Regions from separate parts of the Pseudoglutamicibacter cumminsii genome, predicted to be linked through region 3. Evidence: predicted binding sites of a transcription regulator. Region 3 holds the regulator's gene; each other region holds the start of a gene.

Region 1 (11,631 bases), 1.6 Mb from region 3:
GAAGGCGCAGGCTTATGGGCATGGCGCGGTCGCGTGTGCTCAGGCAGCGTTGGAGGCGGGTGCCACGTGGGTTGGCACTGCTCATGTGAGTGAGGCTTTGGAGCTGCGTACCGCGGGGATCGATGCGCCTGCGCTGTGCTGGTTGCACACATCGGACACCGATTTTGAAGCGGCGGTTGCCCACGGCATCGATATTGGGGTGTCCGGTTGGGAGCTGGAACGGGTGATCGAGGCGTCGCACGCGGTGGGTCGTGTGGCGCGGATTCACCTCAAGATCGACACGGGCTTGGGTCGCAACGGTTGCACGGCGTCGCAGTGGCCACAGTTTGTTGAGCGTGCGGCCGCGGCGGAGCGCGCAGGCGACGTCCGCGTCGTGGGGGTTTTCTCGCACTACGCGATGGGCGATGAGCCGGAGCATCCCGCGAACGATGCCCAGACGCGCGCATTCGAGGACGCACTCGCCGTGGTGGCTGAGGCCGGGCTCGAACCTGAAGTGCGGCACATCGCGAACACCCCTACGGTGTTTGCCCGCACGGACGCGATGTATGACATGGTCCGGGTCGGTTTGGGTCTGTACGGGCTGTCGCCGTTCGAGGGCAAGACCTCAGCGGATTTGGGTTTGCGGCCGGCCATGCGTCTGGTTGCGCACGTTGCTGGGGCCAAGCGGGTGGATGCGGGCCAGGGCGTGTCTTATGGCTTGCGGTGGCATGCCGAACAGCCGACGACGCTGGGGCTGGTTCCCGTGGGGTACGCGGATGGCATCCCGCGGATTGCTGAAGGCACCCACGTGAGCATTGATGGTGTCCGGTATCCGGTGGTGGGCCGGATCGCGATGGATCAGTTCGTGATCGACCTGGGGCCCGACGCGGAGCCGGCCGATTTCTTGGGTGAGGATGCCGTGGTTTTCGGTGACCCTGAGCGGGGCGAGCCTGCCGTTGAGGAATGGTCCGAGGCCTCCCTCACCATCAACTACGAGACGGTCACGCGGATCTCTGACCGCGTCCCGCGCCGGATGGTTCGGGGTGGAGCTGCAGGTGGCGGCGAATCGCACGGTAGCGCAGCTGACAGCCCGCTGTCGTTGACGATTGACACTCCGTCGGCAATGCAGCGCTTCGCCCGCGCGCTCGCCGGGGAGTTACACGCAGGAGACGTTCTGATCCTGACGGGCGAGCTCGGCGCCGGCAAAACGACTTTCACGCAGGGGCTCGGTGAAGGCCTCGGCGTACGTGAGGGCATCACATCGCCAACGTTTGTGCTGTCCCGTATCCATCCATCGTTGACCGACGGGCCAGCGCTGGTGCACGTGGACGCCTACCGGCTGGGCTCAGCTGAGGAACTTGAGGACCTCGACCTCATCGATACCGTGGACGAATCCGTGACCGTGGTCGAATGGGGACGCGACCGCGCCGAGGGGCTCTCAGAATCCCGCCTGGAGATCATGCTCGAACGCCCGATCGGGGGCGGGGCGGCAGAAGAGGCAGCAGCGGAGCCGAACGGCGACGCCCCTGCGCCATGGGAAATCGAAGACGAAGAAGAGGCCGCGGCACCCCGCATCGTGACGCTGCGTTGGGTTGGCCCGCGCTGGAACGATGCGGCCGCTGAGGGGTTGCGAGCCGCGCTCGCCGGGTTCGTTGACGTCGCCGATGTGGTCGAGTCCCAAGAAGACGCTAAGCAGGAGGGCTGAGATGCGCGACGGTGTTCAGAAGATTCTTGCGTTGGATACGTCCTCGGTGGTTTCGGTCGCGTGCGTGACCGTGGGCAGCGGGGATTCGAACGGCGCCGGCGTTGAGGTGGTCGCGGAACACGAGACCGATTCCACGACCCGACACGCCGAAGACCTCATCCCGGTGTGCGAACGCCTGCTTGCTGAGGCCGGGTGGGATCGTCCCGACGCGGTCCTGGTGGGCGAAGGCCCTGGGCCATTCACTGGCCTGCGGGTTGGGATCGCCGCAGGGCAGAGCCTCGCGTTCGCGTGGGGTGTTGACGCCTACGGCATCTGCTCGCTCGACGGCCTCGCCGCGCAGCTACTCGCCGAAAGCGGCATTGCCTCGGATCCTGATGCAACTGCCGATGCCGCTGACGCCGCGGCAGGGGATGAGCCGGGCGCAGCGGAACCCGTGCTGACAGCGGCGCTGGATGCCCGCCGTCGTGAGCTGTACTGGGCGAGCTATGCACGCAACGGTGCCCGCATCGATGGTCCGCACGTGACCAAGCCTGGCGAGCTTCCAGTCGATTACCCGGTGGGCGGTGCTGGCGTGAGCGTTCGCGCTGAAGAGCTCGCTGAGGCCGCGATTCCTGTTCTCACTGGCACCGAAACCACGCCGGTTTCCGCATCGTATTTGGCCCGGGCCTGGCACGCCGCCGGCATGCCAACTGACCCGCCCGTTGCTCGGTACCTGAGGGAGTCCGATGCGGTGGTCCCGGCCGCGATGCAAGGCCGCCAACGATGAGCACCGACTTAGCTCCCGCTACCGAAGCTGAGCTTGCGCGGGCCCCGAAAGGGTACGTCGTGCGCCAGCTGGACGCGGCCGACGTCGAGGAACTCACGCCGCTCGAAGCCGAACTTTTCCCGCTGGATCGCTGGGATGAACGCATGATGCGGGAGGAACTTTCCCACCCTGAATGGCGGCAATACTGGGGCGTGGCCGAGCAGGTCTCAGGCGTCGAGTCTGGCGGCGAGGAGGCCGAGGCGGAAACAGGCGAGCTGATCGCGTATGCGGGCCTGCAATACAGCCCGCATATCGCGGACGTTCAGACGATCGGCGTGGTGCCTGAGCATTCTGGCCGCGGGGTCGCGCGGTATCTGATGTGGCTCATGGAGTCCCGGGCGCGTGACTGGGGCGCGACCCACATGATGCTTGAGGTCCGTGCTTCGAATGAGCGCGCCATCGAGCTGTATCAGCGCAACGAGTTTGAGGAGATCGCACGCCGCCGCGGATATTATCCAGGTGGAGCGCCCGCCGCGCCCGACGCACTTAGCCCAGCCGGTGCGCCCAGCGCGGGCGAAGACGCCGTGATTATGCAGAAAGACATCCGAGGGAAGGTATGAGCGCCGTGAGTGTTGAGGCCGTACGCGAATCGGTGGACGCGGCACCCGTCGTTTTGGGCATCGAAACCAGCTGTGACGAGACGGGCGTCGGCATTGTCCGTGGAACCACGTTGCTCGCTAACGCCGTGGCGTCCTCGGTGGATGAGCACGTGCGTTTCGGTGGCGTGATCCCGGAGATCGCCTCGCGCGCGCATGTTGAGGCGATGGTCCCGACGTTACGTTCAGCGTTGGAGACCGCGGAACTTACGCTCGATGACGTGGATGCGATCGCTGTGACCGCTGGGCCTGGCCTGGCGGGTGCGTTGATGGTGGGTGTTTCCGCCGCGAAGGCTCTTGCGTTGGCCACGGGGAAGCCACTGTACGCGGTCAACCATTTGGTTGCGCACGTCGGCGTTGGTGTGCTCGACGGTGGAGAGCTACCACCGAATCTGGGCGCGGTTCTGGTTTCGGGTGGTCACACGGAGATCCTCAAAGTGGATTCCTTGACCTCTGACATCACGATGCTCGGGTCAACGATCGATGACGCCGCGGGGGAGGCCTACGATAAGGTCGCCCGCCTGCTGGGGTTGAGCTATCCGGGCGGGCCGGTCATCGACAAGCTCGCTGCGCAAGGCAACCGGAAAGCGATCCGTTTCCCGCGCGGGCTCACGACCGGCAAGTTCATGGGCACCGCCGAAGAGCCGGGCCCGCGCCGCTATGACTTCAGCTTCTCTGGCCTCAAGACCGCTGTGGCGCGCTATGTTGAGCACTGCGAAGCCGCCGGCGAAGAGCTCGTGATCGAGGACGTGTGCGCCTCATTCCAGGAAGCAGTCGTGGACGTCATCACGTCCAAAGCGGTGATGGCGTGCCGCGAACACGGCCTCACAACCCTGCTTTTGGGAGGAGGCGTCGCAGCGAATTCCCGTTTGCGTGAACTGCTCGCCGCACGCTGCGCTTCCGCGGGTATCGAGCTGCGGATCCCGCCGTTCTCCCTGTGCACCGACAACGGCGCGATGATCGCCGCGCTCGGCGCTCAACTCGTGATGGACGGGGTAGAACCAACCGGAACCGACTTCGGAACCGACACCTCGCTACCCGTCAGCACTGTGTCTATGTAAATACGGTCTCTATGTAAATACGTTAGCGGTCAAGTGAGGCGTGCAGTCGTTCCGAGTTGTCCTTGACAACCGCGGCCAAGTCGCCGCCGTGGGCCTCGGCCACGTTGCGTTGCCGTTCGTATTCGCATGGCTGCTGCATCATCGTCATGATGTGGTTGAGTTCCTCAGCGCAACCGAGGCGTTCAGCGATTGGGGTGAGGCGTTCGACGTCCTGTGCGATGTGGTCGGTCACTAGCAGTTCGTCGCCAGCGGAGTTCACGATGATGATGGCCTCGCGGCCGTAACGGGCCGCACGCCACTTGTTTTCGACGCGGAACCATGGCGTCATGACCGGAATGCTCCAGCCGGAGTCCAACATGTCAGACATTTCGGTCACGAGGCATTGCGTGTACGCGGCGACCGCGGCGATGTCATCCAAGTCAGGCAGCCCGTCACAAATCCGCATCTCAACCGTGCCGTACTTAGGCACCGGGCGAGCATCCCAACGGATCTCATCCAAAACATCCACCACACCGGTGTGGAGCATGTCTGCAACGTATGACTCGTATTCGAACCACTTGGAGAAGTGGAACGGCAAGCCCGCGGTCGGAAGCTGCTGGAACATGAGCGAACGCTGCGAACCGTAGCCCGTGTCAGTCCCGCCCCAGAACGGCGAGGACGACGTCAACGCCAACAGGTGCGGTTGCTTGTTGATGAGCCCGTCAACAATCGGCAAGGCCTTGTCCCGGTGGTCGATGCCCACGTGGACGTGCACGCCGTAGATAACCATCTGCCGGCCCCACCACTGGGTTCGGTCGATCAGGGTCGCGTAGCGGTCCTTGTCTGAAACCTCTTGCAGCGTCGGCTCCGCGAACGGGTGGGAGCCGGCGCAGTAGAGGGACGTGTTGAGCGGATCCAAAATATCGCTCACATCGCGGGCCGTGGAAGCGAGGTCCGCAACCGCATCGGCAACCTTGTTATGCACGCCGGTGACGCATTCCACCGTGTTCTGCAGCAGTTCACGCGTGAGCCGCGGCGCGCCGTCGGGGTGAGTGATGCGATTCTGCTTTTCGAGCTCGTCAAGGATGCGGGGAGCCTCCGGGCGGAGGTCGCCGGTGTCGCGGTCTACGAGCGCGATCTCCCATTCGATCCCAAGGGTCGAGGGCTTTGAAGGTGTGAATTCGATGCCCATGGGTCTCCTCGCATCGGTCATACTGCAATTAGTTGATCATACGGCGGAACCGGGCGTGATCTCACATCCGAACACGACACGTTGCTTCCCGATGCGTGTGAGGATCAGCGTTGCGGTGCCGTCGCCGTGGCCTTTGCCGAGCAGAATCTTGCGTAGCTCTTCTGGCGTGACGTCGAGTCCGCGTTTTTTGATGATCAGCTGCCCGATGCGGATGTTACGCACCCATGAGCGCAGGGCTTTGATTTTGTAGGGCATCACCATGTCGATGCGGTAGCTGGTTGCCAGCGGCGTGGTCGATGGTGTGGTGCCGGTGAGGTAGGCGATGTGCGGGTCGAGCCCGGTTGCGTTGAGTTGTTCTGCGAGGTCGGCTACGAGGCCGGCACGGATCACGGCGCCGGCTGGCTCGTGAAGATACGTTGCGTACGTTTCGGGGTTTGTCAGGTTGCTGTCATGTGGGAGGACGGGAACGTTGGCTCCTAGGGCGAGCGCGTCCGGGTCCTGATCGGGGTGAGCCGCACTCGAGGTGAGCTCCGTAACCTGGTCATCCTTGATGACCAGCGCCGCGCGCCGAACCTCGGGCCGCCTTGCCGCGTTAAACCAGAGCGTGGCTTCGACCACGCTGCCGTCGTGTTCAACCCACTGCGCCTCCGCAGTGTTCGGAACCGACTCGTGCGGGATCCCAGGGCCAAGCTTCACACCCATGGGAAGCCCGCGGTCAGCGATCTCTTCAACGAATGACAACGGGGGAGAGAACGCCTCCGGATCCCAGCGCCGCTTGGTGCCGGAGGTCGTGCTTTCGCGACGTGCAGGATCCATCCACACCGCATCGGCGGCAGAAAAATCAACATCTTCCGCGAGCCCATGCACCACCGTGACATTAGGGAAAGGCGCTGTGTTCACTGTCGCCGCGGCCGCCGTGACCTCATCCGCTTCAACCGCGGTCACATCGATACCCAGCGCCGCCATCGCCATCGCATCCGCACCCAGGCCGCAACCGAGGTCAGCGACGTGCCGCACACCGGCATCGCGCATCCGGCCCGCGTGTCGCGCGGCAACAGGCAGGCGGGTTGCCTGTTCGAGGCCTGCCTGCGTGAGAATCATCCGCTCAGCGAACGGCCCGAACTTGCCGCGCGCCTTGAACCGCAGCTCAAGCTGATGCACGACGGCGGCGACTGCCTCCGCTGAATGCCCGGCTTTGCGTAGGGTCAGGGTCAGGTCGGTTGCGAGCTTCTTGGTCGCGGCCTGGTCAGGGGAGAGCTGGGCGAGCAGCTCCTGGCCTTCAGGCGTGAAAGCGGCCGCGATGGGCTCCGTAGGGTCAGACGTGATCGAGTCCGGTTTGTTGGTGGATGCCATGCCTCCAGCTTGTCACGAATATGTGGGAGCCAGGTGCAACGTGTGCGGCAGACATGACGAGCGTGCGCGATGGGGTGAAGCACGCTCAAGGCGAACAATTGGCACTCATCTTGACCGAGTGCCAGAAATGTTCCTAAAGTGGAGGCATCAGCACTCGGAAGCCGAGAGTGCTAAATCCGAGTGCGCAAGCCATCAGCTGCTTCCGGTCGACACCCGCGACGACGCCCGGAGGACGCGTTGTATGGCCCGTACACCCACAGGTCTATTACGCAAAGGAGAGGTCCACATGTCGATCTCTATCAAGCCCCTCGAAGATCGCATCGTCATTCAGCAGCTCGAAGCAGAGCAGACCACCGCTTCCGGCCTGGTCATCCCAGACACCGCGAAGGAAAAGCCTCAGGAAGGCAAGGTCGTTGCTGTTGGTGCCGGCCGCGTCGACGACAAGGGCAACCGCATCCCAGTCGACGTCAAGGAAGGCGACGTCGTCATCTACTCCAAGTACGGCGGCACCGAAGTCAAGATCGGCGGCGAGGAATACCTCGTTCTGTCCGCTCGCGACGTGCTCGCAGTAGTCGAGAAGTAAACACCCGTTTCTTCATAAACTCTTGATCTAGCGGCCTCCCGGGAACCGGTTGAGGCTATGAAGGAGTAAAACGAATGGCAAAGCAGCTTGCGTTCAACGACGCAGCGCGCAAGGCCCTCGAAGCCGGCGTCGACCGCCTGGCGGACACTGTCAAGGTCACTCTAGGCCCACGCGGCCGCAACGTCGTCCTTGATAAGCAGTGGGGCGCACCAACCATCACTAACGACGGCGTGACCATCGCTCGCGACGTCGAGCTCAAGGATCCATACGAGAACCTTGGCGCACAGCTGGCTAAAGAAGTAGCCACCAAGACCAACGACATCGCCGGTGACGGCACGACCACCGCAACCGTCCTGGCTCAGGCCCTCGTCAAGGAAGGCCTGCGCAACGTAGCGGCAGGTGCGGCGCCAGGCGAAATCAAGCGCGGCATCGAAGCTGCAGTTGAGGCCGTTGAGGCTCGCCTGCTTGAGAACGCCCGCGACGTCCAGGACGAAAACGTCGCCCACGTCGGCGCGATCTCCGCTCAGTCGGATGAGGTTGGCGAGCTTCTCGCTGAGGCCTTCAAGAAGGTCGGCACCGAGGGCGTCATCACCATCGAAGAGTCCAACACGACCCAGACCGTGCTGGACGTGACCGAGGGTATGCAGTTCGATAAGGGCTACCTCTCGCCACACTTCGTAACGGACGCTGAGCGCCAGGAAGCCGTCCTCGAGGACGCCTACGTCCTGATCAACTCCGGCAAGATCTCTGCTCTGCAGGACATCGTCCCGCTGCTCGAGCACGTCTTGAAGGAATCCAAGCCGCTGTTCATCATCGCTGAGGACATCGAAGGCGAAGCCCTTTCGACCCTCGTCGTGAACAAGCTGCGCGGAACCCTCAACGTTGTTGCCGTTAAGGCTCCAGGCTTCGGCGACCGCCGTAAGGCAATGCTGCAGGACATCGCGATCCTGACCGGCGCCCAGGTTGTATCCCAGGACCTCGGCCTGCGCCTGGACCAGGTTGGTCCGGAGGTCTTCGGTAAGGTTCGCCGCGTCACTGTCACCAAGGACAACACGACCCTGGTCGATGGCGCAGGCGACGACGAAGAAGTCGCAGCACGCGTGGCCCAGATCAAGGCAGAGTACGCAAACTCTGACTCCGAATGGGACAAGGAGAAGCTCCAGGAGCGCCTCGCTAAGCTCGCCGGCGGTGTTGGTGTCATCAAGGTTGGCGCCGCAACCGAGGTAGAGCTCAAGGAACGCAAGGCACGCATCGAAGACGCCGTGTCTTCGACCCGCGCTGCGCTCGAGGAAGGCATCGTCGCAGGCGGCGGTACCGCGCTCGTCGACGCACTTCACGTGCTCGATGAAGACGAGAACCTCAAGGCTTTCGAAGGCGACGCCGCTACCGGTGTCGACATCGTCCGCCGCGCATTGACCACCCCGGTCAAGCAGATCGCAGCGAACGCCGGCTTTGACGGCTCCGTCATCGCATCGAAGGTCGCAGAATCTCCAGCGAACCACGGCTTCAACGCCAAGACCGGCGTCTACGAAGACCTGCTCGCAGCTGGTGTGATCGACCCAGTCAAGGTGACCCGCTCCGCACTGCGTAACGCGGCATCAATCGCAGCGCTCGTCCTGACCACCGAAACCTTGGTCGTGGACAAGCCAGCCGAGGAAGACGAAGACTAAACCTTCCTCCCGGCCCAAGATCTGGTGGCCCGCCCGAGACGAACTCGGGCGGGTCACCGCCGTTTAAACCGGCGTTTGAGTTGCCCACATCACGCCGTTGCCCGTAGCAACGCGCAACGCTCTAAGATGGACACAAACCATCACCTGCCGTTGAAAGGTGCGCTCGTGAGCTCAAGCGATGACTTCAACCCATTTGCCTTCGAAGGCCTCACCTATGACGACGTCCTGTTGTTGCCAGGGCCAACCGATGTGATCCCTTCCGAGGCGGACACATCCACAAAACTGACCCGCCGCATCGACATCCAGGTGCCAATCATCTCCGCGGCGATGGACACCGTGACCGAAGCCCGCATGGCGATCGCAATGGCACGCCAGGGCGGTATGGGCATCATCCACCGCAACATTTCGATTGACGATCAGGCCCGCCAGGTCGACACCGTGAAGCGTTCCGAATCCGGGATGATCATCGACCCGGTGACCGTCAGCCCGGATGCGACGCTCGCAGACCTCGATGCGCTGTGCGCCCGCTACCGCGTGTCCGGCCTCCCGGTTGTTGACGAGGAGCGTACGCTGCTCGGCATCATCACCAACCGCGACACCCGTTTTGTGCCTCGCGCCGACTGGTCAAGCATCAAGGTCTCCGAGAAGATGACCCCGATGCCGCTCATCACCGCGCCTGTAGGCACGACGCGCGAAAAGACCCTCGAGCTGCTGGCTCAGCACCGCATCGAGAAGCTTCCGCTGGTTGATGACCGCAACAAGCTCATGGGCCTCATCACCGTCAAGGACTTCGAGAAGGCCGAGGACTACCCTCTCGCGACCAAGGACGACGAGGGCCGCTTGCGTGTTGGCGCGGCTGTCGGCTTCTTCGGTGAAGGCTATGACCGCGCGATGGCTTTGGTTGATGCCGGCGTGGACGCGCTCGTGGTGGATACCGCGAACGGCCACTCGCAGGGCGTTCTGGACATGATCGCTCGCCTCAAGAAGGATCCGGCGGCGGCTCACGTCGATGTGATTGGTGGCCAGGCCGCGACGTACGAGGGCGCTAAGGCGCTGATTGACGCCGGCGCTGACGCGATCAAGGTTGGCGTTGGCCCGGGTTCGATCTGCACGACCCGCGTGGTCGCTGGTGTGGGTGTTCCGCAGGTGACCGCGATCTATGAGTCCGCGAAGGCGGCCCGCAAGGCTGGCATCCCAGTGATCGCTGACGGTGGCCTCCAGTATTCGGGCGACATCGGCAAGGCGCTGGTTGCTGGTGCTGACTCGGTTATGCTCGGTTCGCTTCTGGCCGGTACCCAGGAATCCCCGGGTGACCTCGTGTTCGTCAACGGCCGCCAGTTCAAGACCTACCGCGGCATGGGCTCGCTCGGCGCGATGCAGACCCGCGGCAAGAACACGTCCTACTCCAAGGACCGCTACTTCCAGGCCGACGTCCCAAGCGACGAGAAGCTCATCCCAGAAGGCATCGAAGGCCAGGTTCCGTACCGCGGCCCGCTAGGCGCTGTAATCCACCAGCTCGTGGGTGGCCTGCGTCAGACGATGTTCTACGTGGGCGGCCACACGATCGCCGAGCTCAAGGAAAAGGGCAAGTTCGTCCGCATCACCGCGGCCGGCCTCAAGGAGTCGCACCCACACGACATCGCGATGACGGTCGAGGCGCCTAACTACCGCCGCAACTAACGCGCTGTGTTGAAGGTGACGTCGCTCAGCCGGGGCCACCATCGTTGTTTAAGAACTGCTTTCGATGCGGCGGCGATGGGTGCCGGCGCTGGGTGGCGTCGGGGACACCGCGGGTCACGGCGGAGGCGTTCGGGCGGGGCTGTTGGTAACCTTGGAGCGTGACTAGCGAGATTGAAATCGGCCGTTATCGTCGCGCCCGCCGCGCGTATTCCCTCGATGATGTGGCAATTGTGCCGAATCGTCGTACACGTGACCCGGAGGACGTGTCGACTCAGTGGCAGATTGACGCGTTCACCTTTGATGTCCCGTTCATGGGCGCGCCGATGGATTCGGCGATGTCGCCTAAGACGGCGATCGCCTTGGGCAAGCTGGGTGGCTTGGGTGTCCTGAACCTGGAAGGTATCTGGACCCGCCACGAGAACCCTGAGGCTGTGCTTGAGGAGATCGCTTCGCTGGAATCTGCGCAGCAGCGTGGCTCGAACCCGAAGGTGACCCGCCGCTTGCAGGAGCTGTTGGCGGCGCCGATCCGCCCTGAGCTGATTCATGAGCGCCTGGCCGAGATTCGTGAGGCTGGTGTGGTGGTCGCGGGTTCTTTGACCCCGATGCGCACCCAGGAGTACTACCGCACGGTGCTTGAGGCTGGCGTGGATCTGTTTGTGATCCGCGGGACCACGGTTTCTGCTGAGCACGTGTCTGAGGGCCGTGCGCCGTTGAACCTCAAGCAGTTCATCTATGAGCTTGATGTTCCTGTGATTGTGGGTGGCGCGGCTGGCTACACCCCGGCGTTGCACTTGATGCGCACCGGTGCTGCGGGTGTTCTGGTTGGTTTCGGTGGCGGCGCAACCGGCACAACCCGCCGTGCGATGGGCATTCACGTTCCGATGGCGACTGCGATTGCCGATGTGGCTGCAGCCCGCACTGCGTACCTGGATGAGTCGGGTGGCCGTTATGTGCATGTGATTGCTGACGGCGGCGTCTCTACGTCCGGTGACATTGTGAAGGCGTTGGGTTGCGGCGCGGATGCTGTG
Region 2 (11,631 bases), 570 kb from region 3:
TGTTCACAAACACCGGACCCCTCTCCCCGCTCACGACCGGCCTGGCTGGGCTATTCCTTTTCGTTGCGGTCGGTGTGTCACTGTTCTTCGTCTCGGGTTCCTCTGGCACCGACGTCAATGTCAAAGAGTTCGATTCGGTCGACCTCCAACCTGACGTTCTGCTCGCCTACAAAAAGGAGAAGAATCTACGGGTAAGGCGGAGCAACGTCTTAATGGCGGTCGGGGTCGCGCTCATTATCCTTGCGACCGCGGCGATCGCTATATGCGGCACCGAAGCCGACTCTTCTGATACACCCGAACGCCTCATCCAAATCGGGCTGATGATTCTCTTCCCTCTCACGGGCATCGGCGTGGCTCTGCTGACCATCGGCGGCATGGAACGCAGCGCTTATAGCCAGCTCACATCGACCAATGATTACACGCCTGAGCAGTTGGAGGCGCGCCGCAAGATTGACCGCATCGCTGGCCCATACTGGTGCCTGGCAACGTTGGTTTTCCTCGTGTGGGGACTAGCCTTCGACGCCTGGTCGGTTGCTTGGATGGTGTGGCCGATCGCTGGTGTCCTGTTCGGATTAATTGCCAGCTCTATTTCCTCTTCGGCTAACCGTTCGCCCCGCAGCGACCGGCGCATCGACTGAGAGCTGAGCTAATCCAGGCCTCGAGTTTGTTGGCACAGCACCACACGCATTTAGCCGCGCATATTAAACAGTTGAGGCCCCGCACATTCTTCGTGTGCGGGGCCTCAACTGTGTTCCGTGGGCTCTAGCGAACCTCACGGTTGGGCAGGCATTACATCATGCCCATGCCGCCCATCTGGTCGGCGCCTGGCATCTCTGGGGTCTTCTCCGGGATGTCAGCAACAACAGCCTCGGTGGTGAGGAACAGGCCAGCGATGGATGCCGCGTTCTGCAGTGCGGAACGGGTCACCTTGACTGGGTCGTTCACGCCGTCCTCGAGGAGGTTGACGTATTCGCCGGTTGCAGCGTTGAGGCCAAAGCCTGGCTCGAGGCCGCGAACCTTGTCAACAACAACGCCTGGCTCCATGCCTGCGTTGAGCGCGATCTGCTTGAGCGGAGCCTCGATGGCAACCTTGACGATGTTCGCGCCGGTCGCTTCGTCGCCTTCCAGGTTGAGGCCCGAGAATGCCTTCTCGCCTGCCTGGATCAACGCAACCCCACCACCTGGGACAATGCCCTCGTCGACGGCTGCCTTCGCGTTGCGAACGGCGTCTTCGATGCGGTGCTTGCGTTCCTTGAGCTCAACCTCGGTTGCCGCGCCGGCCTTGAGGACGGCGACGCCGCCTGCGAGCTTAGCGAGGCGCTCCTGGAGCTTCTCGCGGTCGTAGTCGGACTCGGTTGCGTCCAGTTCGGCGCGCAGCTGTGCGACGCGGCCGGCGATCTCCTCGGCGGAGCCTGCGCCCTCAACGATCGTGGTTTCGTCCTTGGTGACAACAACCTTGCGGGCGGTGCCCAGCATGTCCAGGGTCGTGTTCTCGAGCGAGAGGCCAACCTCTTCGGAGATGACCTGGCCGCCGGTCAGGATCGCAATGTCAGCGAGCATTGCCTTGCGGCGGTCGCCGAAGCCTGGAGCCTTGACCGCAACGGACTTGAAGGTGCCGCGCAGCTTGTTGACAACCAGAGTTGCCAGAGGCTCGCCCTCAACATCCTCAGCGATGATCAGCAGTGGCTTACCGGACTGCATGACCTTCTCGAGAACTGGAACGATGTCCTTGACTGCGGAGATCTTCGAGTTGACGATCAGGATGTATGGGTCTTCAAGCACGGTCTCCTGGCGCTCGGCGTCGGAGACGAAGTACGCGGAGATGAAGCCCTTGTCGAAGCGCATACCCTCGGTGAGTTCGAGGTCGAGGCCGAAGGTGTTGGACTCTTCGACGGTGATGACGCCTTCCTTGCCTACCTTATCGAGGGCTTCGGCGATCAGTTCACCAATCTGCTTGTCACCTGCGGAGATCGATGCGGTTGCCGCAATCTCTTCCTTGGTTTCAATTTCCTTAGCGGAAGCGAGCAGCTGCTCGGTAACTGCTTCGACGGCCTTTTCGATACCGCGGCGGATCGCGATCGGGTCAGCGCCGGCTGCTACGTTGCGCAGGCCTTCCTTCACGAGGGCCTGGGCCAGCACGGTAGCGGTCGTCGTGCCGTCGCCTGCTACGTCGTCGGTCTTCTTAGCTACTTCCTTGACGAGCTCGGCGCCGATCTTCTCGTATGGGTCTTCGAGTTCGATTTCCTTTGCGATGGAGACGCCGTCGTTGGTGATGGTGGGTGCGCCCCACTTCTTCTCCAGAACAACGTTACGGCCGCGTGGGCCAAGGGTTACCTTGACGGCGTCGGCCAGCTGGTTGAGGCCGGATTCGAGTCCGCGGCGTGCTTCCTCGTCGAATGCAATGGTCTTTGCCATGGATTCAGATGTTCCTTTCCGGAAACGTCTAATGAAAGCATTTCTGTCCCATCTCAAGGTCGCGCCCGCGACGGCCGGGATTTAGATCCCTCACGTCCTCGAGTGGTCTCAAAACATGTCCCTGTCATTTCTGGCAGTCATCATGTCCGAGTGCTAATACCATGTTGGCACTCTAGACCCGAGAGTGCAAGATAGGCGCCGTCAAGTGCGCCCACAGCGCAATCTAGCGCGGTGCAATCCAACACAGCGCAATCTAGCGCGGCGTGTAGTCGCTCCCGATCACCACTGTGATGTCTTGCGGGATGTTCTGGTGCTGGTAGGTGCCCGAAATCTTGAGTTTCCCGGCGATCTTCGCGGCGAGCGCGCCATCGGCTTCATTCTTGTAGTACACCGTGCTTGTGTCTTCGATTCGGCTCCACTGTCCGCCCGCTACGGGCTGGAAGCCTTCTTCTGTGAGGTGGGTTACGGCGTCTTGAGTCAACGCGGCGTTGCCGTTTGCGTTGTATACCCAGAGAGGCACGGCGAGTTCTTCTTCGCTCGGGGCGTCGCTTTCAGCGTCCTCGCTCGCAGATGCGCTGGTATCCGCCGCATCGCTGGGCCCATCAGATTCGGCCCCGTCGGAAGCGGATGACTCCCCGGTTGGCTCATCGCTCGGCCCGGCCGAAGGGCTCTCCTCTTCGGAACCAGACGCTTGAGGTTGTTCGGTCTGTTGTTCGTCTTTTTTGAGGTCACCGAAAGCTTCTGCTGACCACGGCCGCACCACGGTGAACATCAGGATCCCCACCGCTAGCACGAAAGCTCCGACGATCAGGATGGAACGCAGACGCTTGGCTGGGTGCGGGAATACAGCCCAAGATCTGTGGGCACCTGCCCGCTTGGGTGTCTGGGGGACTGAATCGAATTCGTCGGTGGGGTATCGCTTGCCCATGGTTGTCCTATCCGTTCATTCGCTTCGACGGTGTGCGCGTTGACCGCGCGCGCGTCGACCGTGTCCCGCCGGCACCTGCGGTCCGCGCGGTTCGCTGTTGGTGCAGTCGTTCCACAACGTAGGGCGCGTAGCGCCGAGCCGCCGGCTGGTCAATGAGCCCGTTAAGGATCTGATAATACTGAGTCGTGGTGAGCCCGAAGCGTTCGTGAATCGCGTCTTCTTTCGCACCGCTATATTTAAAGCTTTTCTTTTCGAAGTCGAGGATCCCGCGTTTCAGTTCGGTGAGAGTCTCGTCTTCTGCAGAGTGCGGGGTGTGAGGTGTTTCAGCCACTGCACTCCTTTTCATGTGTTGCTTGGCGCTGATGCCTTGCGGCCCGGCGTTGTGCGTGTTTCATTCTAGCTGTCGAGCGTGTCAGCATGGGGTTTATGAGTTCTGTGCCTGATGACCGTTCTATGCCGGCTAGCGCGCCTCCGGCAGTGGTTGTCCCGACGAGCGCTGAGGTTTCCGCTGATCCTTCGGGCTGGTTTCCGCAGTGGCGTGAGCGGTGGATGGGTTGGGGCGTCGCCCCGGCGTGGTGCGATGTGTTGGCTGGCTTGGGTCCGCAGTTGGGCCGCGTGGGTGATGAGTTGGCGTCCCGCCTTGCCTCGGGTGAACGGATTCTGCCGGCTCCGCAGCATGTGTTCCGTGCGTTGTCTGTCCCTCCCGAGGATGTCCGGGTCCTGATTATCGGGCAGGACCCTTACCCTACTGAGGGGCATCCGATCGGGTTGGCTTTCGCATGCGATGCGTCGGTGCGTCCGTTGCCGCGTAGCTTGGTGAACATTTACCGTGAGCTTGCCGACGATGTGGGGCTCGCTCCCGCGGGGCACGGTGATCTTTCGCGGTGGTTGGCTCAGGGCGTGATGCTTTTGAACACGTCGCTCACGGTGGCCAGGGGTGAGGCGGGGTCTCATTCTCGTATTGGTTGGCATGAGATCACGGGAGCGGTGGTTGCGGAGCTGGGCCGGCGCGGGTCGGATGGGCAGGGTGGAGCCCCGGTTGCTGTTTTGTGGGGGCGGCATGCGCAGGGTTTCGCGCCGTTGCTTGAAAGGCATCCGGTGATTGAGAGCGCGCATCCGTCGCCGTTGTCGGCGCGCCGCGGTTTCTTTGGTTCGCGTCCGTTTTCTCGCGCGAATGAGGCGCTGGTTTCGATGGGGTATGACCCGATCGATTGGACTGTTTAGCTAGCGTTACCCCGTAGCTTGTTGCGCCATTTAGCGTCGGCGGGTGCGCTGTTTGTATGCGAGGTTGAGGCCTGCAGTGAATGGGCGTGCGAGCAGATCACCGAAGGCCGCGCCGACTGCGATCGCCATGATGATCGAGAACGAGACGACCATGCCCGCTATCGAGGTCGAGATACCTTCGGCTTGCTGAACCATCGCGTACATCGACCGGAAGATCGCAAGCCCGGGCAGCATGATGATGATCGATGGCACGATCAGGATCAGCGAAGGGATGTTGAGCCGTTGGGCGATGAGGCGTGCAAGCAGGCCCATGACTGCGGCGGCAACCGCTGGGGTTGCTCGCGGCCCAACGTTGAGGCTGTGAGCGAAGACCCAGTACGTCGAGTAGCCTGCGACGACCACGAGCGCGATCGGCAGCAAGTGCATCGGTGCAACCTGTTGGATGACCGCCCCGCTAAGGACTGCGAAGACTGCGAGGAGCGTAAGCACCCAGAACGGGAGGTCGTTAGCTGCTGGCGGACGGGCGAGGTCGATTTCGCTCAGGTTGAAGGATGCAGCGACGTAGGCGCCGGCCATGACGCCGGTGATAATGGCCGCGTAGATGATCAGTGCCGAGAAGAGCCTGGAGACCGCGGTGAGCGGGAACCCGTAGATCGCGTCTTGGACCGCGGAAACGAACCTGCCCGCGGGCAGGATCAGCATGAGCCCGCCGGCGACCACCATCTCCGGGTTTCTGATGATCTCGTAGTTGTAGAGAAGCAACGCAATGACTGTCGCGAGCAGTGTGCTTGATGCGACGTTGAAGAATTCCGGGACTCTCCACTTGATGTTGAGCCGTGTCACGGTGGAGATGAACGCTTGGGTGAAGAACACCGCAGTTGCCGCGCGCCATCCGCCGCCGATGAACACGACGAAGAGTGTTGCGAACGCGAGGCTTCCGATGAACGTGACGGTCGCGGAGTACGGATGCCGGTAGCGGCGGATCGCTCGCATGCGGGCTTGCGCGGCTTCGATTTCTATACGCCCTGCCGCGATGTCAGCGACAAGCTGGTGGAGTGCGGCAAGCGATTTGTAGTTATCGGAGAAGGACCGCACGACCCGCATCACGGAGACCGGCATGCCTTCTGGAGGGGTCCAGTTGAGGTGGATCGACTGGTTGGTGATGTCGACGTCGATGTGCCGCAGACCGGATGACGCGGTGACGGCGATGATCGCGGTCTCTACTTCTTGAGCGCCGGAGCCCCACCGCAACATGAGTTCAGCGATGTCGAGCGCGAACCGCATTGCGCGTCGTACATTCTCGGCTTCTTTTTCGGCCTCTGCTTGCGGGTCGGTACGGGCGGCGGCTTGTTCAAACGGCGAACCAATGAGCCTGTCGACGATGTTGAACGTGGTTGTCGCAGGCGCTTCCCCTTGGAACATGCCGCGAAGACCGCGCACGAGTGGGGCCGTCGTCGCACGCTGTTCTGTATCGCTTACCTTGGTTTTCTGTTTCCGGCCGCTGGCTTTCTCTGCGGCGGTCGTTTTCCCGCGACGGTGTGGTGACCGGACTCCGCGGGGGCCCTTCTTTTTGTGCGGTCGGCCGGCTTCTTGCGGCGCAATTTCGCCTATCGATACGATGCTCGCGGGCCGCTCACCGTCAGCGGCGTGGGCGGGGTCAGCTACGGGTGTCTGGTCTTGCGTGATTTGGACGGCTTCAAGCGAGCGAAGGATGGAACCTTGGCGTTGCGCAACTGTCCAGACGGAGGTCGCCGAGGTGTCGGCCCGATGTGACGGGTCGACTACTTCTACGCCGGCGACTTCTGCATCAGTCGACTCTGCATGAGCCGGTTCTGCATGCGTCGGGTTTGCATGTGTCGGGTTTGCACGCGATTCTTCGCGGAGAATCTCGTCGTTGTCGTTAGCGATGTCGCGTATCGATGGCGGAGGGACGGCAGGTAGCGGAATGTTGGGGTCGAATGTGGTCGGGTGAGGCACGTCCCGGTCGACGCCAGCTTGGTGGGGCTGGGTGTTGGGGAGATTCTTGTTCTTGCGGCGGAAGCGTGGCTGGCGTGAGTTCTGACGGTCGGTCATTCTGTTGTCGTCTCCCCTCGCCAAGTGGTTCGTCTAGTATTTCGCCTAATGATTTGCCCAGTGTTGCCGCTACTCAGAAACGTGCATGTGGCTTACTGCACATGGCTTGTGACGCATGTTTTCTGCACGTGAGACTTGCGCCTTATCCCACTTTAGGCCGTGCCACGGACGTGCGCATTTCGAAGGCGCAAAATTAAACGGAAAGCCCCGCGTTCACCCACGAACTCGGGGCTTGCGCGTGGATCCTACTGGAGTATCCACAGGGCCGCGTATTCTCAGGGACCTTCGGGCGACTTTCTTAGCTGTGGCAGTTTTGTGTGGCAGTTCGGATTCTTCCCCGACCGTCTGCGGCCCCTTGATCCCGCTGTGTATCTCCTTCGCGGGGCGAGCAGCTCCACGCCGCCTGTGTGAGCTCATCGGGGCGGGCAAACAGGCGGGGAGATTCGCAGTGCGAGCCGATTCCCAATAATCCGGTCTAGTTCCTCCTGGCTATTGATAGGAGTAAACCCCGCCGTATCGGTGGACTGTGATTCTTTGTTCTCTTGAACATTTTCGGACATGTGTGCCCTCCATTCATGCCGCAATCATGTGCGTGGATTAGCCCGCCGTTATACCCCCGGCGGTAGTACGGAAACCTGTTTTCGGGTATAAGAAAACCCACCCGAGCAAACCCGGGTAGGTTAGAAGGTTCGAAAAGATTAGGTAGCTGGTGTTACATACGGGCGCACTTTTTCAATAGCGCCCTGCAAGGTCTCATCCAGATAGTGACGCTGTGCGTCCTCCATTTGCCGAAACAAAGTCGGGTCCACTTTCGCGCCATAAGATTCAATAAGGTCAGCGGTTATCTCTAAAGCCAGCCAGGCCTCTCCTGCCTCGAGCGGTCCTTGAATGAAGTCTGAACAATCCTCAGGTAAACCAACAGATTGAACCAGCGCCTCAGCAAACACAGCGTGTAACTCAAACGTGCTGTATTCATAGTCCGCCTTATAGGGGCCGCCTCCGAACAATTTCATGCCTCCAAGAATCTACGCGTCACGTCCCGCGGTACTCTGCGATGCCTCTTGACACTTTCTTCTTCGTGGTCATCACGCCCCCCACTCCGTCCAGGTGTGGCAGTGTGTGGCAGTGTGTGGCAGTGTGTGGCAGTTTTCCTGTCACTTAGTGTCATCTTATGAGTATATGCCAGCGACGTGGAAACCCTGATTTTCCGCGTGATTACAAGGACGTGATTACAAGGAAAAGCCCCGAGTTCGTGAGTGAACTCGGGGCTTCAAAGTGGATCCTACTGGATTCGAACCAGCGACCTCTCGCGTGTGAAGCGAACGCTCTAACCAACTGAGCTAAGGATCCTAGGAATTATTTTGTTAGGGGAAATATTTCTTAGGGGAAATATTCCTTGACGGGATTCGTCCTCGAGCCCCCTGCCGGATTCGAACCGGCGACCTACTGTTTACAAGACAGTTGCTCTGGCCAGCTGAGCTAAGGAGGCGTACCGTGCCCGCACTGAGGCACGATAAACAATCTTACGACATTCGCTGGCCAAACACACACTCACCCGTAGCGTGTATGCGTTTGGCCAGCGAACCCCAGAAAACGTTACAAGGATGAAGCTTATGGACTACTTATCGTCCTTAGCGTTACTGCGCTTTGCGTCGCCGTCCTTACCTGCGGCATCGATCTTGCCCTGCAGCCAGCCGCCGAAATCTGGGTTCTTTTTGCCGTCCCAACGTTCGCCGTTGACGAATACGCTCGGGGTGCCGCTAACGCCATCTTCACGAGCCTGGCGGTCAGCGTGCGCAACCCATGGACGGAACGTTCCGTCGGTGACGCAGCTGTCGATGTTGCCGTCGACGCCGTGCTTCTTGGCAAGGTCAATCAGTTCCTGGTTCTTCTGCTCGCCCTGGGACATAGTGACCTCGAACAGTTCATTCAAGACTGCGCTGTAAGCTTCCGGCTTGGAGTCAGCGACGCATGCGAGCATGTTGATAGAACGGGACGAGTAGTTACTTGGTGAGCCACGGTCCAGGTACGGGACCATTCGTTGCTCGAGCGTGATTTTGCCTGCCTCGAGGTGCTGTTTCAACGTTGGGCCCCAGCCTTTTTCAAACTCGTAGCAGTGAGGGCATGCAGGGTCCGCGTAGACGATAACCTGAACAGGCGTCGCGTTCTTATCAACGCCGCTGATGTTGACCTTTTCAGATGGCAGAGGGTTGTCACCTTCTGGACGTTTGACCTTGCCGGTAAGGTTCGTAGCCTTTGCCTCTGTTGGGCCCGTGAAAAGCACGCCGCCAACTTCGTTACCGGTCTTCGGGTATGGACCTTCCGCGTACTGATCCTCGCCCTTGTTCTTGAGGCCGATGATGATCACCACGGCTACCGCAACAACGACCAGCACAATAGCGGCGATGATTGCCTTGATCAGGTTCGCGCGGCGGCGCTGAGCCTTCTGCGTTGCGATGCGCTGCTGCTCCGCGTGTTCGCGGGCTGCCTGCACACGGTCCTTATTCGAGGAGCGCGCTGGATTCTTTGCCATCCTCAGTAACGTCCTTATTGATTCGATCTGATGTGTCGCCTACTCGGCATTCAACCTCTGTAGTATACGTGGCTCACTTGGGCGAAACGGTGTACGTAACCTGAAAGTACCCCGCGGACTACTTCATCCGCGTAGCGTTTCAGTGAGCGAGCGGCCCGCTAGCAGCCCCGAGAACACAGCCCCTCCGAGGAATGTCCCCTCGAGCGCACGGTAGCCGTGCACGCCGCCGCCCCCGAAGCCAGCGGCCTCGCCCGCCGCCCAGAGGCCCGGAAGGGTGTCTCCATCAGCACCGATGACGCGGGAGGCGAGGTCAGTCTGCAGCCCGCCCAGAGACTTGCGGGTCAAGATGTTCAAACGCACAGCAACCAGCGGTCCTGCCGCTGGATCCAGGAGCTTGTGCGGCTTGGTTGTACGGATCATCCGGTCGCCGCGGAAAGCGCGTGAGTTGTGAATCCCTTGGATTTGCGCGTCTTTCGAGAACGGGTTGTCGATCTGCAGGTCGCGCGCCTCGATCTGCTCCCGAAGATGATCTACGTCGATGAGTTCTTCCCCCACGAGCTCGTTCATCTTCGGCACGAGCTGCTCGAGCGTCTCGGCCGTCAAGAAATCTTGTCCGCGGCGCTGGAAACGACGCACCGGACCATGGATGCCGGAAGACAAACGAGAAGCGATGACTCGGCTCACTTTGCCCGACGTGATGTCAGGGTTCTGCTCGGATCCGGACAGCGCGAATTCTTTCGCAAGGATCCGCTCGTTGACGATGAACCACGAATGGTCATAGTCCTTAATGTCCTCCGTGGTCCGAAGGTATTTGAGCGTCTCCAGCGTGTCATAGCCCGGAAGGTTCGGGTGCGGAAGGCGCCTTCCTCGCGCATCGAACCACATCGGCGTCGGGCCAGGAAGAATCCGAATCCCGTGATTCGGCCACACGGGGTCATAGTTGATGATCCCCTCCGTGTAGTGCCACATACGGTCCTTGTTGACCCATCGTGCGCCTGCGGCTTCCGCCGCGATCAGGCCCGAACCGTCGACGTATTCCGGGACCCCGCAGATCATGTTCTTCGGCGCAGTCCCGAGCCGTTCAGGCCAGTTCGCGCGTACCAGCTCGGCGTTGGCGCCGATACCGCCCGTCGCCATAACGACGGCCGGTGCCTTGAGCGTGAACGTTCCGGTGGCAACGCGGCTGGATGCGCGTCCGCGGTCGCGTGCCGAGCTCTCAAGTATGTCGCCTTCAACCCCGACGACGCGGCCACCTTCCGTCAACAGACCGGTGACGCGGTGGCGGAAGTTGAAGCGTAGCTTGCCGTCTTTCTCGGCTTGCAGCGCGAAGTTGATGAACGGCTTCACGATGCCAGTGCCGGTGCCCCATGGGACGTGGAAGCGTGGAACGGAATTGCCGTGGCCGTCCGCAACTGAGCCGCCGCGTTCCGCCCATCCGACGACCGGGGTGAACTTGATGCCATGTTCGGCCAGATATGAGGCCTTCTCCCCAGCCGCGAACTCAACGTATTCGTAGGCCCATCGGCGTGCCCACCTGTCTTGCCCTAGACCGCCTTCTTCATCGAAGCGGTCGAAGCCCGCCGTTCCAGTCCAGTCGGAGTGTGCAAGTTCCGCAGAGTCTCTAACGCCTAGTCGACGCTGTTGCGGGGTGTCGATGAGGAACATACCGCCGAAGGACCAGAACGCTTGTCCGCCCAGGTTCTGTCGGTTCTCTTGGTCAACGACGACAACAGACAGGCCGCCGCGAATAGCTTCCCTGGCGGCGACGAGTCCCGCTAAGCCAGCACCAACAACAATGACGTCTGCGTCCATGACAACAGCCCTCACACATGCACTCAAAAATATGAAAATGACTTGCGAGTAACAGTATCTAAGAAACAAGCGAGCGACTAGAGAACACGCTTAAATAGTTGTGGCCCGGAGAACACTCTCCGGGCCACAACTGCGCGTCGGGGTGACAGGATTTGAACCTGCGACTTCGTCGTCCCGAACGACGCGCGCTACCAAGCTGCGCCACACCCCGAAGACGAGACGTACACACCTTACAGCAGCTACGCCGACAGACATAATCAGGTGTCTTGCCGTCTCCCCATGAATGTCGAATAACCGTGGACTACATCGCGCCATATACTCGCTCCGACGCGCGTACCACTCAGCGGTGATTGGGCACGAAGGTCGATGCGAGTTGACTGAGCACCTAGTTGCGTAAATGTGAAGGTTGCTACGTGGCGGGGAAAGTTCTCGTTCTCGATGAGAAGGCTGAGCTCAAGCGGAGGCTCGCTTCCGTGGCTATGGCCCCACACTGCTGTGAGACCTTCTGCGTTCACCTCGAACAGACTGTTCTCATCCCATATCAGTTGAGCCTCGGGGTCTGAACTGAGACGGTGTTCGCGTGGCCACCAGAGGTCTGTATAGTCGAGCAGTCCTTCGCATGCACTGAGGATGTCGACGGGGAGGA
Region 3 (8,567 bases):
TGAACGTTGCCTATCGCTTGTGCGCTGGGAAGAGAGATAGCGTTCGACGAGCGGACGCGCTGCCCGCAGGAGTCTGCTCAGAAATCGACCTTGTGAAGACATGCCTCTAGTTTATGAGGATGAGCCCCGCGTCAGGAGTAACAACCTGCATCGCGAGCCACATCCCGCATCACGAGATACAGCCTGCGACATGAGATACTAGGGGAGTTCGTGTTTCGCCGTGTGAAGTGAGGCCCTCTCCGTGTCCCCTAAGGCCGTTACGCCGCAGGTTCCTTCGAAGACCCCGCTGGACGTCATTCGAAACTTTTGCATCATCGCCCATATCGACCACGGTAAGTCGACTCTGGCTGACCGTATGCTGCAGGCGACCGGTGTTGTGGAGCCTCGCGAAATGCGCGCCCAGTACCTCGACAACATGGACATTGAGCGCGAGCGCGGCATCACGATTAAGTCCCAGGCAGTCCGCATGCCGTGGGAGGTCGACGGCCAAACGTTCGCATTGAACATGATCGACACGCCGGGCCACGTGGACTTCACGTACGAGGTTTCCCGTTCCTTGGCTGCTTGTGAGGGTGCGATTCTTCTGGTCGATGCGGCCCAGGGTATTGAGGCGCAGACTCTTGCGAACCTCTACCTTGCGATGGAGCACGAGCTCACGATCATCCCGGTCTTGAACAAGATTGACTTGCCGAACGCTCAGCCTGATTTCTTCGCTGTTGAGCTCGCTAATCTCATTGGTTGCGAGCCTGATGATGTTCTGCGTGTATCCGGCAAAACCGGTGAGGGCGTTGAGGAGCTGCTCGAGAAGATCGTCCGCGATATCCCGGCTCCAGAAGGCGATCTTGAAGCCCCGGCTCGCGCAATGATTTTTGACTCGGTGTACGACGTCTACCGCGGCGTGGTCACGTATGTCCGGGTGGTCGATGGCCGGCTTAAGCCGCGCGAGAAGGTCAAGATGATGTCTTCTGGCGTGAGCTATGAATTGCTTGAGATCGGTGTCTCTTCGCCGGGCCCGATCCCGACGGATGGCTTGGCAGCGGGCGAGGTGGGCTACCTCATCACGGGTGTTAAGGATGTCCGCCAGTCGAAGGTCGGTGACACGGTCACGAACTTCACGAATCCGGCGTCCGAGCACTTGGCCGGCTATGACGAGCCGCAACCTATGGTTTTCTCGGGTCTGTTCCCGATCGATGGCTCCGACTTCCCGGTGCTGCGTGACGCTCTCGACAAGTTGCGTCTCAACGATGCCGCGCTTGTTTATGAGCCGGAAACCTCCGCCGCGTTGGGCTTCGGCTTCCGCGTGGGCTTCCTTGGCCTGTTGCACCTTGAGATCATTCGGGAACGTCTTGAGCGCGAATTCAACCTGGACCTCATTTCCACGGCACCGAACGTTGAGTACGACGTCGTGACGGAGGACGGTTCGCACGTTCACGTGACGAACCCATCGGAGTTCCCGGACGGCAAGCTCAAATCGATCACTGAGCCGATGGTTTCGGCCACGGTCATCACGCCGGCCGAGTTCATCGGCGCTGTCATGGAGCTGTGCCAGAGCCGCCGCGGCCACATGATGGGCATGGACTACTTGTCTGAGGAACGCGTTGAGATGCGTTACCGCTTGCCGTTGGCTGAGATCGTGTTCGACTTCTTCGACCACTTGAAGTCGCGCACCCGCGGCTATGCGTCCCTGAACTGGCAGGCCGACGGCTCGCAGGAAGCCGATCTGGTCAAGGTCGATATTCTGCTTCAGGGAGAGCGTGTGGACGCGTTCTCTGCGATCACGCACAAGGACAACGCGTACTCTTACGGCGTCATGATGACCTCCCGTCTGCGCGAGCTGATCCCGCGTCAGCAGTTCGAGGTCCCGATCCAGGCCGCCATCGGTTCCCGCATCATCGCGCGTGAAAACATCCGTGCTATCCGTAAGGACGTTCTTGCCAAGTGTTACGGCGGTGACATTAGCCGTAAGCGCAAGCTGCTTGAGAAGCAGAAGGAAGGTAAGAAGCGCATGAAGATGGTGGGCCGTGTTGAGGTCCCACAGGAGGCCTTCATCGCGGCGCTGTCTTCGGACGACAACGGCGGTAAGAAGAAGTAATGGCTCAACTTCCGGAAGGGGATCCAGCCCCTGCCGATGGTGCGCTCAGCCCGGAGTCGGTTGCGCATGCGCGTGAGCGTTCGTTGAGCCTGTACGTTCATATCCCGTTTTGCGCGGTTCGTTGTGGCTATTGCGATTTCAACACGTATACCGCGACCGAACTGGGGCATGGCGCTAGCCAAGATACGTACGCGCTTGCGGCGGCTCGGGAGCTCGATTTCTCGGCCGATGTTCTTCGCAATGCCGGCGCCGCGGCTCGATCGTTGTCGACGGTGTTTTTCGGCGGCGGCACGCCAACGCTGTTGCCTGCCGATGACCTGGTGATGATCCTTGATCGTGCGCGTTCGCTGTACGATATTGCGCCCGATGCGGAAGTTACCACGGAGGCGAACCCAGATTCGGTCACGCCAGAGTCGCTCGCTCAGCTCAAAGCGGGAGGCTTCACGCGCGTTTCTTTCGGGATGCAGTCCGCTGTTCCCCATGTGCTGGCCACGCTGGATCGGACTCATAGCCCGGAGCGTGTACCGCAGGCGGTTGAGTGGGCTCGCGATGCTGGCTTGGATGTTTCGGTCGACCTGATTTATGGGACACCGGGGGAGTCCATCGATGATTGGCGGACTTCGCTCGACGCCGGCCTGTCGATGGAGCCGGACCATATTTCGGCGTATTCACTCATTGTTGAACCGGGCACCAAGTTGGCGGCTCAGATGCGCCGCGGCGAAGTCCCAGCGGTCGACGAGGATGATCACGCTGAGAAGTATGAGCTGGCTGATGCGGTGCTCGCGGATGCTGGTTTCAGCTGGTATGAGGTGTCCAATTGGGCTCGCTCTGAACAACATCAGGCCCGCCATAATGTTGCCTATTGGCGGAACCAGGATTGGTGGGGGATCGGTCCGGGGGCGCATTCGCACATCGGCGGCATCCGTTGGTGGAATGTGAAGCATCCTGCCGCGTATCAACAGCGTATTGATGCGGGTGTTTCTCCGGCCTTGGGGCGTGAAGTCCCGTCCGCTGATGCAACGCATCTTGAGAACATCATGCTCTCGATTCGCTTAGCTAGCGGGCTTCCGGTCTCGCTTTTGTCTGAGCGTGAGCGTGGGCGTCTGCCTGGATTTGTTGCACGCGGCCTGGGCAACATCGTCGACGCTTCTGGCAACACGCAACTGGAAGCTTCGGAAGATAGCCGTTTCGTTTTGACGTTGAAGGGGCGTTTGCTCGCTGACGGACTCGTCCTCGAGCTGATCGACAGTTAACCGTCAACAGGTAGCGATTGGCCACTCAAGATTGGCGGCGAACGTAGCCGCTAGAACAAGCGCATGTTGAAGCGGTACAGGTATGGCCGGCCCTTGTTGACTTCAACGCCGGCGACGATACCGGAGAACGTCATAAACAGCCAGACCGCAACGAGCAGTACAGCGAAGATCGAGCCGATTCCCGGGATGAAGATCGCCAAAAGCATCAGCACGAACATGAGGATCGACAGCGGTAGCGTGAAGTTGACAACCTCGCGCGATTCCTGTGCCGTGAATGGTCCACGATCCTTGAAGAGGTAGTGGATGATCATGGCCGGGATGAAACCTGCGATGGCGCTGAAATGCGCGACGGTCGCCCAGCGGCGGTCTTCACTTGGAGCCAACGGGAGGGCTTCAGATGACAGCTCTCTGTCACGAGGCTGCTGTGGCTTCCCAGGCGTCGGGTTCGTCACGCGGCTGTCCTCTCCTTTGGGTGTTGGCGTTCATTTCAGTCTAATGGCTTAGAGGGCTATCACGTTGTAGGCCACTCGTCACAGAAACGCGTCTTAAGTGTTTTTCCTCACAGAGGCGGCTACGCCGTGAACCCTGAGAACTCCCGGATTCATTCGTCAGCTGACACGAAGTCGATCATGTGCTCAACCTTGCCCAGTAGCTCGGGACGAAGGTCTGCGTAGATCGAGACCGACTCAAGGATGCGCGAGAAACCAGCCCCGACGTCGGCGTCCGTATCCGAGGGCCAACCGAGGTGGCGCAGGATCCCGCGCTTCCAGTCCTGCCCTCGAGGAATCTGCGGCCACGCGCCCAAGCCGACTTTCTGAGGCTTGACCGCTTCCCACACGTCAACGAACGGATGTCCCACGATCAGCACGTGCTCGCGGGCACCTGGCACGCGCATCGCGTCGGCGGCCAAGCGACTTTCCTTAGAACCTTCGACGAGGTGGTCCAGAAGGATCGCAAGCTTGCGTTGCGAGGTGGGCTGGAACTCTTCGATGAGGCCAGCGAGGTCGTCGGCTCCGTGCATCGGCTCCACGACGATGCCTTCAACGCGAAGGTCGTGGCCCCACACTTTTTCGATCAGCGCAGCATCGTGGATGCCTTCAACCCAGATCCGTGCGGCACGCGCTGTTTTCGCGCGGGCTCCTTCGACGTACACGGATCCGGAAGCGGAAATCTTAGTCACTTGAGCCGGTTCTGCGACCGAGGCCGGCTCAACAATTTCAACCGGTTCACCGTCGATCCAGAACCCGAAGCCCGCGGGAAACGAGCGCCGGACGCCGCGTCCGTCTTCTAGCTCGAGCACCCGCACCCCACCTGAGCGTTCCGTTCTTATGACTTCGCCGACGAACCCGGTTTCGACGTCTTCCAGAACAAGCCCTACTTGCGCCGCGACTTTGCGTGGGGCTTTGCGGGCAGGCTGTGAAATAGATCCGGGACCCCACTGGCTCCAATCCATCACGTGACTCCTTTAGTTAGGCGCTGACACTGAGGGTAACCGGCACGGGCCGCCTCAGCCGATGGGCGCGCCGAGGCAGAGCCCAAGCGTTGCTTGACCCTCACCCGATATAATTGGCACTCGAGGCCTTAGAGTGCCAAACTTGAGGGCACCGCCAACGTTCTAGCGAGGTAGGGGGAGTTCACGTGGTCAGCCCAGACAGCGACAAGCCGATGAGCCGCGCAACTGCGCGTCGCGTGCATGTGTTGCGTGCCGTCGTGGACGATTACGTGAACTCGCGTGAGCCCGTCGGTTCCGCCGCGCTCGTTGAACGCCACAACCTTGGCGTGTCTGCGGCCACGATCCGTAACGACATGGCCGTTTTGGAAGAGCAGGGGCTCATTGAGGCTCCGCACACGTCCGCTGGCCGCATCCCAACTGAGCGCGGTTACCGCTACTTTGTGGACCGCATCGAAGACATTAAGCCGCTATCAGCTGCCGAGCGTCGCGCGATCCACAAGCTCCTGGACGGCGCGGAAGAGCTCGATGACGTCCTCGCGCGCACGGCTCGCGCGCTTTCAGCGTTGACTCAGCAGGTTGCTGTCATCCAGATCCCTAATGTTTCGAACACGCGGATCCGTCACGTTGAGATCCTCACGATGGGCCCAGGGCAAGCCTTGGTTGTGGTGATCGCTAGCAATGGCGATGTCACTCAGCGCATGGTGCAAGCTCCACATGAGGTGTCCGATGTTGATGTTGCGTTGGTACGCGATCAGATCGCTGAGCACATCGTCGGGCAACCGTTGCATGCGGTGACTGACGTTTTGACGTCTGTGGCAGCACAGCCACCTGGCGACCCTACTGGGTTCAACCTTCCGCGCCAGCTTCTAGACTTCGCTCACGCGGTGGCTCGCGCGGTCGCTTCGGCGCTTACGGCGCACCAGGTCGATAGGGTAGTGCTTTCGGGCACCGCGAACCTTGCCCGCTCACAGCAGGACTTCCGTAAGGATCTCACTGGCTTGTTGGAGACCCTTGAAGAGCAGGTTGTCTTGTTGCGTTTGCTTTCAGAAATGGAAGTGGATGAAGACCAGGTTGTGGTGCGCATCGGTAGCGAGAATACGCACGCCGAGCTCACGGACACCTCGGTGGTGGCCAGCAGCTACGGAGAGAACCGTTCGGCGATGCTCGGTGTCTTGGGGCCTACGCGCATGGATTATTCAGGCTCGATGGGCGCGGTGCGTGCAATCGCGCGTTACCTGAACCGGATTCTTTCTAGCTAAAAGCACGCCAATTCACACCCGACGAGAACAGCGAAGGAAAGCGACTTACTAACGTCATGGCTAACCACTACGAAACCCTTGGGGTCTCCCAGGACGCTTCGGATGAGGAAATCAAGCGCGCGTACCGCAAGCTTGCTCGTCAGCTGCACCCGGACTTGAACCCTGGTGAGGATACTCACGAGAAGTTCAAGGCGGTGACCCACGCCTATGAGGTTCTGTCTGATCCGGATAAGCGCCGCAATTATGACCGTACGGGCGATGAGAACGGCGCTGCTGGTGGTTTCGGTGGGGGCGGATTCGGTGGCTTCTCCGACATTTTCGATGCGTTCTTTGGTGGCGGCGGGAGTGGCCGCCCGCAGCCGAAGTCGCGTACTCAGCCGGGCCGCGACGGGCTCGTCCGGGTCCCGATTGACCTTGTTGATGCTGTCCAGGGCAAGGAAGTCAATATCACGGTCTCTACTGCGGTCGTGTGTTCCTTGTGCCACGGTTCGTGCACCGAGGGCGATACACAGCCAGTGACGTGCGAGACCTGCCACGGTTCGGGACATATTCAGCGCCCAGTACGTTCGATGCTCGGTGACGTCATGACTCTTGCTGAGTGCCCTGCGTGTGCGGGCTACGGTTCGCGCCTGGTCAAGCCGTGCCCTGAGTGCAGCGGTGAGGGTCGTGTGCGTGAGAAGGCCGAGAAGACCATCAAGATCCCTGCCGGCGTAGACACGGGTACCCGGATCCAGTTGCAAGGCGAGGGTGAGGCTGGCCCAGGTGGCGGCCCGAACGGCGACCTTTACCTTGAGATCAGCGTTCGGAACCACGCGACCTTTGAGCGCATCGGTAACGATTTGCACGCGACATTGTCGGTTCCGATGACGCAGGCTGCTCTGGGTACCGAGGTCAAGCTCGAGACGTTCGATGGCGACCAAGAGCTCGATATTCAGCCCGGAACCCAGTCCGGCGAGACCCTAACGCTGGCTGGTTTGGGTGTTCCGTCGTTGCGTGGCGGCCGCCGCGGTGATCTGAAGGTCACGGTCAACGTTGAGACGCCTAAGAACCTCGACGAGAATCAGCGCGAGCTGTTGGAGAAGCTCGCTGAAGCCCGTGACGAGCAGTTCACCCAGGGCAAGCTCGCCCAGCGGGGTTTCATGAGCCGTTTGCGCGATAAGTTCCGAGGCTAGACGGTGTCGCTGAAATCGTTCATGGACCCGGCGGTCTCGCACTGGGAGCCGGGCGGCGTTTATGAGCTGTGTGAGTCTGAGGCTCATCACGTGCGCGTGATGCGTTTCGAGCCTGGCGAGTCGATCCAGGTTGTCGATGGAGCGGGGCGCGCGGCGGTCGTGACGCTGGAACGCGTGGATACAGAGGCTGTCTCAGTCAAGGTTGAGCAGATCCTGCACACATCCTCCGGGGTACGTGTTGGGCTGATTCAGGCGTTATCGAAGAATGACCGCGATCTGCAGGCTGTCGAGACGTGCGTCGAGATCGGGGCCGACGCGTTCATTCCTTGGCAAGCGGACCGCTCGATTGTCCGCTGGCGTGGGGACCGCGCTGCGAAGGCGCATCAAAAGTGGGTCGATACAGCCGTTCGCGCGACTAAACAGTCGCGTCGGGCTGAACAGCCCGTTGTGGGTTCGATGGTGACCACCAAGCAGCTCGTGAAGGCGGTATCTGAAGCGAGCGAGCGCGGAGTCCTTGTTGCCGTGTGCCATGAGGACGCAAGCGACCATCTCGCCACGGTTCTAGCCACGTTTCATGCCGCGAACGCTGCCCGCGTTCAGACCGAGCCGGCAACCCCATCGGAAGGTGAAGCTAACGACGAGGCCCCTGAAAAAACTGGCGATGTTGCGCCGGAGTGGGATGTCGATGTGATGCTTGCGGTGGGCCCGGAAGGCGGCATTTCTCCCGACGAGGTTGCCTCGCTCACGCAGGCAGGTGCGGTTTTGGTGTCGCTGGGGCCGCATATTCTGCGTGCGTCCACCGCGGGTGCTGTCGGAACTGTCTTAACTCGTCACGTCCTCGCGGATGAATAAAGCTGTCAGCGAAGTTCTGAACCGTTTGCAAGCCTCGCTTTGGTTTCTATAGAGAACACATGCGAGGCGTCCTAAACTGAAGATAGATTCCGGCTCGGCCGGGTCTGGCGTGAACTTCATATCTACCGAAGCGAGGATGAGCACGCACGTGCCCTTCACATCTAAGAACAGCTCAGCAAAACCGTCCGCGACTGGTTCCGCTGGGGACGCCGGTATCGCGCGCGCACGCATCGATTTCGAATCTGACCAGGCTATGGTTGCGAGCCTCGGTCCCGCAGACACGCTCTTACGGATTGTTGGCGGGGTGTGGCCCGAGGTCACGTTGATTCCTCGCGGTGATTCCCTCGACGTTGCTGGGCCGGTCGATGATGTTAAGGCTGTGCGCCGCGTCGTCGAGCAGGCTCGTGCAGCAGCGGCCGGAGGCAACGCGGTCACGGCAACGCTTATTGAGCGCTGGATTATGGCTGAGCGTCAGCAAGCTGCCGC

The links. The regulator HrcA, encoded in region 3, represses chaperone genes, less so after heat shock. The targets are predictions, from matches to a motif close to TTNGCACTCGNNNNNNNCGAGTGCNAA.
Region 1: the regulator HrcA is predicted to act here: its motif matches at 6,769-6,795, upstream of groES (co-chaperone GroES).
Region 2: the regulator HrcA is predicted to act here: its motif matches at 2,546-2,572, upstream of groL (chaperonin GroEL).

Annotation. Positions count from the first base shown of each region.
Region 1 covers NZ_JAFBCO010000001.1:356,567-368,197, reverse strand. Annotated here, with positions in the region: gene alr (alanine racemase) at 1-1,684, shown strand, start outside; gene tsaB (tRNA (adenosine(37)-N6)-threonylcarbamoyltransferase complex dimerization subunit type 1 TsaB) at 1,686-2,450, shown strand; gene JOD50_RS01595 (GNAT family N-acetyltransferase) at 2,447-3,049, shown strand; gene tsaD (tRNA (adenosine(37)-N6)-threonylcarbamoyltransferase complex transferase subunit TsaD) at 3,046-4,146, shown strand; gene JOD50_RS01585 (glutamate--cysteine ligase) at 4,169-5,317, opposite strand; gene JOD50_RS01580 (class I SAM-dependent methyltransferase) at 5,354-6,670, opposite strand; gene groES (co-chaperone GroES) at 6,957-7,253, shown strand; gene groL (chaperonin GroEL) at 7,328-8,923, shown strand; gene guaB (IMP dehydrogenase) at 9,089-10,603, shown strand; gene JOD50_RS01560 (GuaB3 family IMP dehydrogenase-related protein) at 10,762-11,631, shown strand, end outside.
Region 2 covers NZ_JAFBCO010000001.1:1,349,936-1,361,566, reverse strand. Annotated here, with positions in the region: gene JOD50_RS06215 (permease prefix domain 1-containing protein) at 1-638, shown strand, start outside; gene groL (chaperonin GroEL) at 790-2,415, opposite strand; gene JOD50_RS06205 (LytR C-terminal domain-containing protein) at 2,669-3,343, opposite strand; gene JOD50_RS06200 (DUF3263 domain-containing protein) at 3,351-3,674, opposite strand; gene JOD50_RS06195 (uracil-DNA glycosylase) at 3,770-4,567, shown strand; gene JOD50_RS06190 (threonine/serine exporter family protein) at 4,598-6,640, opposite strand; gene JOD50_RS06185 (hypothetical protein) at 7,339-7,653, opposite strand; tRNA gene JOD50_RS06180 (tRNA-Val) at 7,917-7,990, opposite strand; tRNA gene JOD50_RS06175 (tRNA-Thr) at 8,056-8,129, opposite strand; gene JOD50_RS06170 (DsbA family protein) at 8,259-9,173, opposite strand; gene JOD50_RS06165 (FAD-binding dehydrogenase) at 9,297-10,985, opposite strand; tRNA gene JOD50_RS06160 (tRNA-Pro) at 11,123-11,196, opposite strand; gene JOD50_RS06155 (hypothetical protein) at 11,399-11,548, shown strand.
Region 3 covers NZ_JAFBCO010000001.1:1,922,502-1,931,068, reverse strand. Annotated here, with positions in the region: gene lepA (translation elongation factor 4) at 242-2,092, shown strand; gene hemW (radical SAM family heme chaperone HemW) at 2,092-3,345, shown strand; gene JOD50_RS08780 (DUF4870 domain-containing protein) at 3,396-3,797, opposite strand; gene JOD50_RS08775 (DUF3097 family protein) at 3,947-4,798, opposite strand; gene hrcA (heat-inducible transcriptional repressor HrcA) at 5,011-6,057, shown strand; gene dnaJ (molecular chaperone DnaJ) at 6,114-7,229, shown strand; gene JOD50_RS08760 (16S rRNA (uracil(1498)-N(3))-methyltransferase) at 7,233-8,081, shown strand; gene JOD50_RS08755 (PhoH family protein) at 8,218-8,567, shown strand, end outside.